DNA from 3 places in the Klebsiella sp. R445 genome. Region 1 is predicted to be linked to each of the others. Evidence: predicted binding sites of a transcription regulator. Region 1 holds the regulator's gene; each other region holds the start of a gene.

What was found. The regulator Fur, encoded in region 1, represses iron uptake genes when iron is present. The targets are predictions, from matches to a motif close to ATAATAATGAGAACNACTATCAA.
Region 2: sufA (Fe-S cluster assembly scaffold SufA) is a predicted target of Fur. The motif match lies at 3,033-3,055, and genes of this name have one in related genera.
Region 3: sodA (superoxide dismutase [Mn]) is a predicted target of Fur. The motif match lies at 2,542-2,564, and genes of this name have one in related genera.

The regions. Positions count from the first base shown of each region.
Region 1 covers NZ_CP180446.1:1,651,588-1,656,303, reverse strand. Annotated here, with positions in the region: gene chiP (chitoporin ChiP) at 1-1,238, shown strand, start outside; gene ACMYSN_RS07715 (ChiQ/YbfN family lipoprotein) at 1,286-1,618, shown strand; gene fur (ferric iron uptake transcriptional regulator) at 1,692-2,144, opposite strand; gene fldA (flavodoxin) at 2,437-2,967, opposite strand; gene ybfE (LexA regulated protein) at 3,117-3,410, opposite strand; gene ybfF (esterase) at 3,544-4,317, opposite strand; gene seqA (replication initiation negative regulator SeqA) at 4,501-4,716, shown strand, end outside.
Region 2 covers NZ_CP180446.1:106,898-111,613, reverse strand. Annotated here, with positions in the region: gene sufD (Fe-S cluster assembly protein SufD) at 1-372, opposite strand, end outside; gene sufC (Fe-S cluster assembly ATPase SufC) at 347-1,093, opposite strand; gene sufB (Fe-S cluster assembly protein SufB) at 1,125-2,612, opposite strand; gene sufA (Fe-S cluster assembly scaffold SufA) at 2,615-2,992, opposite strand; gene ACMYSN_RS00490 (hypothetical protein) at 3,821-4,147, shown strand; gene ACMYSN_RS00485 (GlsB/YeaQ/YmgE family stress response membrane protein) at 4,289-4,537, opposite strand; gene ACMYSN_RS00480 (YegP family protein) at 4,703-4,716, shown strand, end outside.
Region 3 covers NZ_CP180446.1:3,073,333-3,078,048, forward strand. Annotated here, with positions in the region: gene cpxA (envelope stress sensor histidine kinase CpxA) at 1-1,010, shown strand, start outside; gene yiiM (MOSC domain-containing protein) at 1,090-1,776, opposite strand; gene sodA (superoxide dismutase [Mn]) at 1,847-2,467, opposite strand; gene rhaT (L-rhamnose-proton symporter family protein) at 2,759-3,793, shown strand; gene rhaR (HTH-type transcriptional activator RhaR) at 3,799-4,647, opposite strand.

The sequences.
Region 1 (4,716 bases):
ATGTGACCGACGGCGATCAGTACAAAACCAACCTTTCTCACTCCACCTGGAACGCCAACCTCGACTTCCAGTCCGGTTATGCTGCCGATATGTTCGGTCTTGACGTGGCGGCCTTTACCGCCATCGAAATGGCGGAAAGCAGCGAGAGCGGACACCCGAACGAAATTGCCTTCTCTTCACGAAATAAAGCGTATGACGAAGATTACTCTGGCGATAAGAGCGGGATCAGCCTGTATAAGGCTGCGGCGAAATTTAAATATGGCCCGGTATGGGCGCGTGCCGGTTATATCCAGCCAACCGGGCAAACGCTGCTGGCTCCGCACTGGAGCTTTATGCCGGGTACTTACCAGGGGGCTGAAGCCGGGGCCAATTTTGATTACGGCGACGCCGGTGCGCTGAGTTTCTCCTACATGTGGACGAACGAATACAAAGCGCCATGGCACATCGAAATGGATGAGTTCTATCAGAACGACAAGAAAACCAAAGTCGATTATCTGCACTCGCTGGGCGCCAAATACGATTTTAAAAATGACCTCGTGCTGGAAGCGGCGTTTGGTCAGGCTGAAGGTTATATCGACCAGTATTTTGCCAAAGCCAGCTACAAATTTGATATTGCCGGTACGCCGTTAAACACCAGCTACCAGTTCTACGGTACGCGTGACAAAGTCAGCAACGGCGGCAGCAACGATATTTACGACGGTACCGCCTGGCTGCAGGCATTGACCTTCGGTTACAAGGTCGCTGATGTGCTCGACCTGCGTCTGGAAGGGACCTGGGTGAAAGCCGATGGCCAGCAGGGTTACTTCCTGCAGCGTATGACCCCGACCTATGCGTCGTCCAACGGTCGTCTTGATGTGTGGTGGGATAACCGCTCTGACTTCAACGCCAACGGCGAAAAAGCGGTGTTCTTCGGCGCGATGTATGACATGAAAAACTGGAACATGCCGGGCTGGGCGTTTGGTGCATCATACGTTTACGCCTGGGATGCTAAGCCGGGAAGAATGTCTACGCCGGACGCTTACTACAACGCGGATACTCGTCTGAAAGAGTCGGCCTACAGCCTGGATGCCATGTACACCGTCCAGGACGGGCGCGCCAAAGGCACGTTGTTCAAACTGCACTTCACGCAATACGACAACCACTCCGATATCCCGAGCTGGAGCGGTGGTTATGGCAACATCTTCCAGGATGAGCGTGACGTGAAATTCATGGTTATTGCCCCGTTCACTATTTTCTGATGCCGTCGCGGCAGGCCTGAACCTGCCGCAACTCTGAGAGGTTAATGATGAAAAAACTGTTGCTCATCGCGATAATGGCATCAGGGTTGGTAGCCTGTACGCAGTCTCCCGCGCCGAAAGAAGATGCAAAACTGAAAGATGCCTACAGCGCCTGCATTAATACCGCGGAAGGCAACCCGGACAAGGTCCAGGCCTGCCAGAGCGTGCTGGATGTGCTGAAAGAAGATAAGCAGCATCAGCAGTTCGCAAATCAGGAAAGCGTGCGTGTCCTCGATTACCAGCAGTGTATTCTGGCGACCCGCACCGGCAACGATCAGGCCGTGAAAGCGCGTTGCGACCAGATCTGGAAAGAGATCCGCAGCAACAATACCAAGCCCTGATAGCCTTCTGCCATCAGCGCATAAAAAAAGCCAACCGTCAGGTTGGCTTTTTGCTGTTTGCGCGGCGGGAAACTTATTTTTCCACCGCGTCGTGTGCATGCTCATCTTCGCGGCAGTCGCCTTCTGCACAGTGGCCGTACAGGTACAGGCTGTGGTTGGTCAGACGAATGCCGTGACGGGTAGCGATTTCACGCTGGCGCGCTTCAATAGAGTCATCACTGAACTCGATCACTTTGCCACAATCGAGGCAAATAAGGTGATCGTGATGATGCTGCTGCGTCAGTTCGAAAACAGATTTACCGCCTTCGAAATTATGGCGGGTAACAATGCCAGCATCATCAAACTGGTTCAGTACGCGGTATACGGTAGCCAGACCAATTTCTTCACCCATGTCGATCAGGCGTTTGTATAAATCTTCCGCACTGACGTGATGGTTATCCGGTTCCTGTAAAACTTCCAGGATTTTTAATCGTGGAAGTGTGACTTTCAGGCCAGCCTTCTTTAATGCGGTATTGTTGTCAGTCATGCGGAATCTGTCCTGTTGCTAATCGATCTACTTCCATCAGCGGAAGTAATACAGAGAATCACCCGATGTAATGCGTCTCATTATAGAACTGCCATGTTGAAATGAAAACCGCAAGCATCGTGCCTTGTATGCTGTTAAAAACGAGGTGCCAGTTACAAACTGCGTCACCTGACCTCATCGAATCAGAGGACATTGTACAGATATGTGGTTAAAAGTTAAAAACTTGTAGCTATTAGTTTTATTGCTTTTACCTATCAAAGCGGCGAAACCATAAGGTAACGCCGTTTTATCATTATGCGTTTTTGATTTCTTCGAGGTGCAGCTCTTCAGAAATCTGCTTCACCCACTGAGAGACACGTTCGTTGGTCAATTCAGGCTGGCGATCTTCATCGATAGCCAGACCGACGAAGTGGTCGTCATCCGCCAGGCCTTTAGAGGCTTCAAAATGGTAGCCCGCCGTCGGCCAGTGACCCACGATAGTGGCGCCGCGCGGCTCGATAATGTCGCGAATGGTGCCTAATGCATCACAGAAATATTCTGCATAGTCTTCCTGGTCGCCGCAGCCAAACAGTGCAGCCAGTTTACCGTTGAAGTCGACCTCTTCCAGCGTCGGGAAGAAATCGTCCCAGTCGCACTGCGCTTCACCGTAGTACCAGGTAGGAATGCCGAGCAGCAGAATGTCGTAGGCTTCCAGATCTTCTTTGCTGCTCTTGGCAATGTCGTGAACATCAGCAACATCTTTACCAAGCTGCTTCTGAATCATTTTTGCAATATTCTCGGTGTTGCCCGTGTCGCTGCCAAAAAAGATGCCGATGATTGCCATGAGTAAAATAACCTCTTGAAACTTAATAATGTGGTAGTGGCGTAATGCCCGCAGATAACGGCAATCATAGCAGAACAGGCGCGGGCGCGGAAACAGCAATCACGCCCGACTGCACACTCTGCTACATGAAAGCGTTTTTTTGAGGATTTTCAGGCTTTATCCTGGCGATGCAGGGCAGCCAACTGAGTCATGAGTATCTCTTCGATCAAATCGCTGCGGTTCATATTGCGTGCTTCCGCCAGCTCATTGAGTGCGTCTACTGCCTCCGCGTTGAGTTTTAGCTCAACACGCTTCAGCCCGCGAACTTTATCGCGTTTGAGCTGATTACGTTTGTTGATGCGCAGTTGTTCATCGCGCGCAAGCGGATTGGTCTTTGGTCTTCCCGGGCGCCGCTCGGTTGCGAACAAATCTAATGTCGTACGGTCCGTTTGTTCTTTTGCCATGATTCTGAGTGACTTCGGGGAAACAGGTTGTCGGGCTATAGCCGACACAGATAGCGCGCCATAATACATCAGGCGAACCGCTGCGCCAACGACCGCGGGCATTCTGCTGCGCGGTCGGGCAGTTTTTAGCCAGTTAGGCCTGTCGTGTGCTCAGATAGCGGCGAATTGCGCGCAAAACGGCCTCCGGTTTCTCGGCATGGACCCAGTGGCCGGCCCCGGCAATCACATGCGCCCGCGCCTGCGGGAACTGGGCGAGCAGGGTGTTACGATAGGCATCGGTGACGTAAGGTGAATTCCCGCCAGGGATAAACAGCGCCGGATGCGGCCACGCCGGAATAGGTTCCCAGCCCACAATATGCGGGTACTGGTCCCATAGCACCGGCACATTAAAGCGCCACTGGCCATCGACGAAGGATTTCAGCAGGAACTGAATCACCCCTTCTTCCTGCAGATGTTCGCGCATCACGGCGGCTGCCTGCTGGCGAGAGGTCGCGGCGGCTTCGGTGACGGCGTTAATAGCGGCAAAAATTTCGTCGTGGCGACGCACGTGATAATCCACAGGGGCAATATCGATAGCGACCAGGCCATCAATGCGATCGGCGGCCACGGCGCTGAGCGCCATCACCGCTTTACCGCCCATCGAATGACCGATAAACGTGGCTTTCTCAATCTGTCGATCGTCCAGCGTATCGATCAGATCCTGCGCCATCGCCGCATAGCTCATCTCTGGTGAACGAGGGGAGAGCCCATGATTTCGCATATCAACCTGCACAACATCGTGGTCGCTGACCAGATCGCGAGCGAGGATCCCGAGGTTGTCGAGACTGCCGAACAGGCCGTGGACGAGGATGACAGGAGAATTATTGTGCGGATTTTGTGCAGATTGCGCGCGGCTATTTAATTTCATGGCAAAGTTCTTTTTTTCGCTTCGTCGGGTTAGGGTATTATGTTGGACATTCTGCCATCCGGCTGCAAGACCCAGAGCTATCTGAGTTTTACCGCCATCCTGGTTTGACGCTATTCGCGGTCAGGATTTGTCCTTATAATCCTGACAACTTGTATTCAGAATAAGATATCGCACTGGATTAAGATGAAAACAATTGAAGTTGATGATGATCTCTATCGCTATATTGCCAGCCACACCCAGCATATTGGTGAGAGTGCATCCGACATTTTACGGCGCATGCTGAAATTTTCCGCCGCTTCCCAGACTACCGCACCGATCGCGAAAGCGGCTCCGGCACCGTCAGCGACTCCTGTCGTTGAGGTTAAACCCGCGAACCCGGCGAAAGATAAAGTCCGTGCC
Region 2 (4,716 bases), 1.5 Mb from region 1:
CGGCTGTAGCGCCTCGGGGATCCCCTGGCGCTGGTTGTCGACGCTGACCTCATAACCACTGCCGGCCAGATCGTCGCTCAGCGCTGGGCTAAACTGTCCGTCGATAAACACCAGACGCCAGGCATCCAGCGCCAGCGCGCGTTCGTCACGCTGCGCCGCGCTGAAGTCGCCGGGCTGCAGGGCCACGAAGGTATCGTTGCACAGCGCCTCCAGCGGCGTATATTTCCACTCTTCATGTTTGCGCGTCGGCAGGCCAAGACGCAGCACCTGCTGGAGATGCTGGCGGGCCTCTGGGGTGCGCTGTGCGCCCTGTGCCTCAAACAGATGGTGCCACTGCTGCAATGTGTTACTGCTGTTCGGTAAGCCAGCCATAGCCCTGCTCCTCCAGCTGTTTGACCAGCGTAAAATCACCGGATTTGACGATCCGCCCTTGATAGAGCACGTGAACAAAGTCGGGCTTGATATAGTCGAGAATACGCTGGTAGTGCGTCACAATAATAAACGCGCGCTTGCCGTCACGAAGCGCGTTGACGCCTTCAGAGACGATTTTCAGGGCATCGATGTCCAGCCCGGAATCGGACTCATCAAGGATGCACAGCTCCGGTTCCAGCACCGCCATTTGCAGGATGTCATTACGCTTTTTCTCGCCGCCGGAGAAACCGACGTTGACCGAGCGGGTCAGTAAATCTTCCGGCATCTTCAGCAACTGAATCTTCTCTTCCATCAGGTCCTGGAAGTCGAAACGGTCCAGCGCCTCCTGACCACGATATTCGCGTACCGCGTTGAGCGCGGTTTGCAGGAAGAACTGGTTGCTGACGCCGGGGATTTCGACCGGGTACTGGAAGGCCATGAAGATCCCTTCGCCCGCGCGATCTTCCGGCGCGAGGCTCAGCAGATCTTTGCCTTTAAACTCCACGCTACCGCCGGTGACTTCATAGTCTTCCCGTCCGGCAAGGGTCGCGGAGAGCGTACTTTTCCCGGAGCCGTTCGGCCCCATAATGGCATGCACTTCGCCAGGACGGATTTCCAGATCCAGGCCACGCAGGATCGATTTGTCTTCAACGGCAACCTGCAAGTTTTTAATACTTAACATCTTGTTTCCCTTAATTCGTGTCGCCTGGCGCTTAGCCGACGCTGTGTTCCAGACTGATAGCCAGCAGTTTTTGCGCCTCGACGGCAAATTCCAGCGGCAGTTCTGAGAAGACGTCTTTACAGAAGCCGTTGACGATCATCGAGATAGCATCATCTTCGCTGATCCCGCGCTGCAGGCAGTAGAACAGCTGGTCTTCGCCAATCCGCGACGTGGTCGCTTCGTGCTCAAGCTGTGCGCTGTTGTTGCGGCATTCAACGTACGGGAAGGTATGCGCCCCGCAGTCCGGCCCAATCAGCATCGAGTCACACTGGGTGAAGTTGCGCGCATTGGTGGCGGTGGGCATGATTTTCACCAGCCCCCGGTAGCTGTTCTGGCTCTTCCCGGCGGAGATCCCTTTCGAGATGATCGTCGAGCGGGTGTTTTTGCCGATATGAATCATTTTGGTGCCGGTGTCCGCCTGCTGGTGACCGCTGGTCAGGGCGACGGAGAAGAATTCGCCGATCGAGTTATCGCCGCGCAGAATGCAGCTCGGGTACTTCCAGGTGATGGCGGAACCGGTCTCGGACTGCGTCCACGACATTTTGCTGTTCTCGCCTTCGCACAGTGCGCGCTTGGTGACGAAGTTGAGGATCCCGCCGGTGTTGTTATCCCCGGGGAACCAGTTCTGCACCGTGGAATATTTCACTTCGGCGTCTTTGTGAATAATCACTTCGACCACCGCCGCGTGCAGCTGATAGCTGTCGCGCACCGGCGCCGAGCAGCCTTCGATATAGCTGACGTAGCTCCCCTCATCGGCCACCAGGATAGTTCGTTCGAACTGGCCGGTTTTTTCGGCGTTAATACGGAAGTAGGTGGACAGCTCCATCGGGCAGCGAACGCCTTTTGGCACGTAGATAAAGGTGCCGTCAGAGGCCACCGCCGCATTCAGCGCGGCAAAGAAGTTGTCGTTGCTCGGTACCACGGTCCCGAGATACTTTTTCACCAGTTCCGGGTGGTCGTGGATCGCCTCCCCGAACGAGCAGAAGATAATCCCCTGCTCCGCCAGTTTTTCGCGATAGGTGGTCGCCACCGATACCGAGTCAAAAATCGCGTCAACCGCCACTTCTCGCCCTTCACGGACCGGGACGCCCAGCAGATTGAAGGCCTCTTCCACCTCCTGCGTCAGGTAGGCCGCCGGGCCGGTTTGCTGCACCGCACCGGGCTCGGATGCGCAGGTGTCATCGCAGTTACCGCAGGACGGTGCGGAGTAATAGCTGTAATCCTGATAATTCAGTTGCTCATACTGCGCTTTCAGCCAGTGCGGCTCTTCCATCTCCAGCCAGGCGTTAAACGCGCGCAGGCGGAACTCGAGCATCCACTCGGGCTCATTACGACGGGCGGAGATGGCGCGCACCACCTCTTCATTAATGCCTTTCGCCAGCTCATCGGTTTTTAGTTGGGTAAAAAAACCTTCTTTATAATTCAGTGAGCCGTCGGACCAGGTTTTGACATCGTCAGTTGCTTCAGTATTACGAGACATAATTACTCCGCCTGAACCCCAAAGCTTTCACCGCAACCACATTCGTGCTGCGCTTTTGGGTTATGAAACTTAAAGATTTCATTTAATCCTTCCCGGACGTAATCCAGCTCCGTGCCATCGATAAACGGCATGGCCTGCAGCGGCGCCCACAGCTTCGCGCCATCACGTTCAAACAACAGATCGTCTTTCGCCGGTTCGGCAATTAGTTCGAGTACGTAGGCAAATCCGGCACAGCCGCTGGTTTTAATCCCCAAACGCAGGCCTTGCTTGTCGGGCTGCTTCGTCACCAAATCACGAATATGGGCAGCGGCGGTCGGGGTCATCATCAGACCACGCCAGCTAAACTCATCGGGATTGAAGGTTCCAGTATCTAATTCCATCGCTCTACCTCATTGGTTGGCGCCATCAGGGCATGCAGCTATGTTAATGATAACGATTATCACTTCAACCCAGCTGGAGAAGGGATATTCCCTGCTCTGATGCTTTTTTAGCGCTTTTTATAAGCATAGACCCTACCTTGCAGGTTAACAGCGGACTATTTACAAACTTAATTATTTGATAAATAACGATTTAGTGAGGCACTGCGTGGGGATTAGGGCGCAAGATAAAAGATGCATCGGAAATGCCTATTTTTGAAATAGAAAATGGCACCTTCTGTGAACAACAGACATAACAAAATCAATGAATTAATTGTGAATAACGTTTTTCAGTGGTTATTTCACCCCTTATCAACCAGAACAATCTATAAACACCGGTCGGGAAGATTGTCAGTTATCTGGAAAAATGAAGCGGCGATTCAGATAAATTCGGACAAAACCCTGGATTAAAGCGTATTAGTCTACTGGTAACTTGATGTACAATTCCCGCTTAAATTTCCTACAGTTTTCGGCCCAATGTCGTCGGAGTCACTGCTCACCCGGAGCTACGCAGTACAGAATGATAGATATCAGTATTATGTCGATGTGCATGGTAGTACTGCTGGTGATGAGCGTACTGCTGAACTAAATTAGCCCCCTTTCCGCTGTACGCCGCCAGGACTTCACATTCGTGATGAAATGAGGAGTTTTGGAGGATTCGCCCCCCGTGGGATTGTTCGCCAACCTGGTTATCTCTAAGCTTTCGCTCACATTCAAAATCTATATCCTAAATAGTTCGAGTTGCCTGTAGGCGACAACCTGAAGTATGGCGGGTATAAAGAGGTAACGAAGATGAAAAGAACGATTATTGCTCTGTTAGCCACCGTATCTGTTGTCGCCGCCAGCGCATTTGCGGCAGATAAAACCGAGAGTCCAGCCCCAGCCGACCATTATGCCGGTCAGCCGATGATGGATATGCCCCAGGGCCGCGGCGCGATGCCCATGCCTTTACCGCCATTCCCACCGAGAAAGCCGGTGATATTCTCCGCCACCGTCGCCACCGACAACCCGGCTGAGACCATTAACAAACTGACTCCGCTGATCCCGACGGATAAAGCCAAACATTATGAAGTACGTGTGGAAGTGGTTCCCGTCCCTGATATGCCGGAACGCGGCTGAATTCATTCACTGACCTAATCTTTGAAGACAAAAAAAGCTGCCGGTGTTGAGGGCAGCTTTTTATTTTACGTCTGGCTTCGTGCTACAAATCTTTATCCTCGTGGCAACCTGCGCCGAGGACGCATGAATGACGACGGGATATTAACTTTTAATCTTTCTGTAGATAAACAGTACAACTAATGCACCAATGACCGCGACTGCAAAGCTGCCGAAATTAAATCCATCGACCTTGCCGAAGCCAAAAAATGTGCTAATCCAACCACCTACAACTGCACCGATAACCCCCAGAACGATAGTGACGATAAAGCCGCCGCCGTCTTTGCCTGGCATAATCCACTTAGCCAAAATACCGGCAATAAGACCAAAAATGATCCAGGAAATGATACCCATAGTTAACTCCGTCCTCTATGTTACTCACAAGTATATCGTTCTTAAATAGTAGCATAAATAACCTGAATGATTCATGAATTATATTTTTAATAGTGATGACTTGCTGCATAAGCAATCATAGTCTACATATCAAGGGGTCATTGTTAATCCGCAAAGGAGTTAAAGATGGGTTATTACGT
Region 3 (4,716 bases), 1.4 Mb from region 1:
GTTACGGCCGCCTGGAAATGGTTGGCCCGTTTTCCGTCAGGGATGGGGAAGATAATTACCAGCTTTATCTGATCCGCCCCGCCAGTACCTCCCAGTCAGACTTTATCAACCTGCTGTTCGACCGTCCGTTGCTTCTGCTCATCGTGACGATGCTGGTCAGTTCTCCCCTGCTTCTGTGGCTCGCATGGAGCCTGGCCAAGCCGGCGCGTAAGTTGAAAAACGCTGCCGATGAGGTCGCACAGGGTAACCTGCGTCAACATCCAGAGCTGGAAGCCGGCCCGCAGGAGTTTTTAGCCGCCGGGGCCAGTTTTAACCAGATGGTGACGGCGCTGGAACGCATGATGACCGGGCAGCAGCGCTTGTTATCCGATATTTCTCACGAGCTGCGTACCCCGCTCACTCGCCTGCAACTGGGAACCGCCCTGCTGCGTCGTCGCAGTGGCGAGAGCAAAGAGCTTGAGCGAATTGAGACCGAAGCCCACCGGCTGGACAGCATGATCAACGACCTGCTGGTGATGTCGCGCAACCAGGCGAACAACGCCCTGGTGAGCGAAACGGTGAAGGCGAATCAGCTGTGGGGTGAAGTGCTGGATAACGCAGCGTTTGAGGCCGAGCAGGTAGGGAAATCCTTCACGGTAGAGTATCCGCCAGGCCCCTGGCCGCTCTACGGCAACCCGAACGCTCTGGAAAGTGCGCTGGAAAACATTGTGCGTAACGCGCTGCGTTACTCGCATACCAAAATTTCAGTGAGCTTCTCCGTCGATAAAGACGGCATCACGATTAACGTTGATGACGACGGTCCAGGCGTTAGCCCGGAGGATCGCGAGCAGATATTCCGGCCGTTCTACCGCACCGACGAGGCGCGCGATCGCGAGTCTGGCGGCACCGGTCTGGGGCTGGCAATTGTCGAAGCGGCTATTCAGCAGCATCGGGGTTGGGTCAAGGCCGATGACAGCCCTCTGGGTGGATTGCGTTTAACGATTTGGCTGCCGTTGTACAAACGGACCTGATGAGGTCTCTCCCGGTGACACGGACATGTAGCCCGGACAGGCGCAGCGCGCCACCTCAGGGAACACGTCCGGCAAGGCTCTAATGGGGGGAATTATTCCCCCATAATCTCCGCGAATTGTCTTCTATCTGCCCGCTTAAACGCCGCTTCTGCATGGTGCGGGTCCAGCTCACCGACAGCCCCGCTGCAGATAGCAGACGATGATACTGCTCATCATCGAACGGCATATGCCAGGCAATGGCTCCGGCTTCGTAGACGCTCACATCACTGACCTGAGAGACCCGCTCCAGCGGCGCATCGCTGGAGACATGACCGCCCGCCACCACCCGATAGAGCCAGCCCGTTTTACCACTTTGCTGCATCCGCTGTGCCATATCGCTGATAGCAAAATGGAAGTTGAGTTTGAAGCAGGGTGAACGCGGCTGCGTGACCTGAATCAGCGCCTCGCCCCAACGAAAGATATCGCCAATGTGGACGTTATGCTCCGTCAGCCCTTCGGTAGAGAGGTTTTCGCCAAACGCCGGCGAGCAGAAAAGGTCGGCCTGTTCAGGAAACTCGCGGATCCAGTCGGCATAGTGTTCACGGGGATAGTGGCAAAGCGCGCGGTCCGGCCCGCCGTGAATTTTCTTTTCCGCCTGCTCATCACCTTCCAGGCCCAGCTCACCGAGGGTTAACTCGCCGTCGACCTGAATTTTTTTGATAGCGCTCGGGCGGCTGCCGGGAAAGTCGCGAACACGACCGATATAGACGTTGAGCGGATAGTGCATCTGCTGCTCCTTATGCCGATACAAAAAAAGCGAGTCATCAGACTCGCTTCTCAGTCAGCACAATGCAACCTTATTTTTTGGCGGCAAAACGCGCTGCAGCTTCGTCCCAGTTAACCACGTCCCAGAATGCTTTGATGTAGTCCGGGCGGCGGTTCTGGAATTTCAGGTAGTAAGCGTGTTCCCACACGTCCAGACCCACAATTGGGAAACCGGAAGCGCCAGAGATAGCTTCGCCCATCAGCGGGGAGTCCTGGTTAGCGGTAGAAACTACAGCCAGTTTATCGCCTTTCAGCACCAGCCACGCCCAGCCGGAGCCGAAACGGGTAGCTGCCGCTTTTTCAAATTCCGCTTTGAAGTTGTCAACGGAACCGAAATCGCGCTCGATAGCCGCTTTCAGGTCGCCCTGCAGAGTGGTACCGGTTTTCAGGCCTTTCCAGAACAGGCTGTGGTTCGCGTGACCGCCGGCGTTGTTACGCAGAACGCCTTTTTTGTCAGCCGGCAGCTGATCCAGTTTGGTGATCAGCTCTTCAGCGGACAGGCTAGCGAATTCCGGCAGGCTCTCCAGCGCAGCGTTAGCATTGTTAACGTAGGCCTGGTGGTGCTTAGAGTGATGGATTTCCATCGTCTGCTTGTCAAAGTGCGGTTCCAGGGCGTCATAAGCGTACGGCAGGGCTGGCAGTGTATAACTCATAATCATCTCCATTATTGTCGAGCGGCAGGAAGTGTTAATGCCGCGTAAGCAGTTGGTTCATTATAGTTAATTAAATGATATTGAAAACGCTTATCAATGCCGTATTTTTAATAAGGTTATAACAGTCAGTTATAGATGTATTTTTGTGATATAGAACAACTAATTAAGTTTTTGGTTGCCAGGATTAAGCGTCTGATGGCAACAGATTAAAGGCGGGAAAACTGACCGATTTTTACACTCATTGGGTCGGAAGAAGATTTATCCGATAAAAAATAGATGAGGATAAAATCAATGAATCACGCGATTACGATGGGTATTTTTTGGCATTTGATAGGTGCGGCCAGTGCAGCCTGTTTCTATGCTCCGTTCAAGAAAGTTAAACATTGGTCATGGGAAACCATGTGGTCGATTGGCGGAATTGTCTCCTGGCTGATCCTGCCCTGGGCCATCAGCGCCATGCTGCTCCCCGATTTTTGGGCCTATTACGGCTCGTTTGATGCCTCCACGCTTCTGCCCGTCTTCCTTTTCGGCGCAATGTGGGGTATCGGCAATATCAACTATGGCCTGACCATGCGCTATCTCGGCATGTCGATGGGGATCGGTATCGCCATTGGCATTACGTTGATTGTCGGCACGCTAATGACCCCAATCCTCAACGGTCAATTCGATGTCTTAATTAACACCAAAGGCGGCCAGATGACGCTGCTCGGCGTGCTGGTTGCGGTAATTGGCGTGGGGATAGTCACCCGCGCAGGCCAGCTCAAAGAGCGCAAAATGGGCATCAAAGCTGAGGACTTCAACCTGAAAAAGGGGCTGGTACTGGCGGTAATGTGCGGTATTTTCTCGGCCGGTATGTCCTTTGCGATGAACGCCGCCAAGCCGATGCATGAAGCCGCCGCCGCGCTCGGCGTTGACCCACTTTACACTGCGCTGCCAAGCTACGTGGTGATTATGGGCGGCGGCGCGCTGGTCAACCTCGGTTTCTGCTTTATTCGCCTGGCCAAAGTGAAAAATCTGTCGATCAAAGCCGACTTCTCGCTGGCGAAACCGCTCATCATCAGCAATATCCTGCTTTCCGCATTGGGCGGCCTGATGTGGTACCTGCAGTTCTTCTTCTACGCCTGGGGCCACGCCAGCATTCCGGCGCAGTACGACTACATGAGCTGGATGCTGCATATGAGCTTCTATGTCCTGTGCGGCGGCCTGGTAGGGCTGGTGCTGAAAGAGTGGAGCAACGCCGGTCGTCGCCCGGTTGGCGTGCTAAGCCTCGGCTGCGTGGTGATTATCATCTCCGCCAATATCGTTGGGCTGGGAATGGCGAACTAGCTTTGTTATGCGGCAGTGCGACTGCGCTGCCGCCACTGCCCCGGCGTCATGCCAATCTCACGGTTAAACACCACCGAAAAGTAGTTACTGTCTTCAAAGCCACACTGCATCGCTACTTCGCCAATCAGGCGTTCAGTATGCTGCAATAAGTATTGGGCGTGGCAAATCCGCAGCTGACGCAGGTAGTGGTTGATGGTCATTCCCGTCTGCTGACGAAACTGCTGGCGTAGCGCCCGTTCGCTGCACCCTTCCCGCTCACAAAATTTATCCAGAAAGAAAGGACGGTTCAGGCTGCCCGCCAGCTTGGTAAGCAGCTTATCAAGCAACGCTTCGCTTTGGGTTGCCGCCAGATTATCGGTGGCGTAGCGGTAACGCTGGAGAATAAGCACCAGTTGGGCAAACAGCAGCTCCGCCATATTATTGGCCTGCGCATCGCTGCGGCTACTCTCATGCTCCAGTTGGGTAATCACCTGCCGAACCTGAGCCATCCCGCTGCTGCCAATCCGCCAGTGCGGAACCCACGGCGTACCAAACAGGCCGGGAATATGCGCCGCCCAGTCAAAATTAAGCCGCAGCCGGTCCGGGCAATAGATAACGTTTTGCAGGACTAAATCATTCACCGAGGCATAGGAGTGTTTATCTTCAGCGCGGATATAAAACAGGTCGCCGCGGGTAATACGCCATGGGCGATCGTTAAGGACGTGCAGGCCGTTGCCCCGCCACACCAGCACCAGCTCACAAAACTCGTGAGTGTGCTCGGCGAAGACGTTTTGCGGATAGCGATCCGCCACCGCCACCGCCTGCGAAGGAGATGCGAAGAACTCATCTTTACGAAGAATCAGCTGACCTGCCACCACGCACACTCCAACGCCAATAACGGTTAATTATTGGCATTTTTACTCGCTAAAACGTTGACTGCTCTC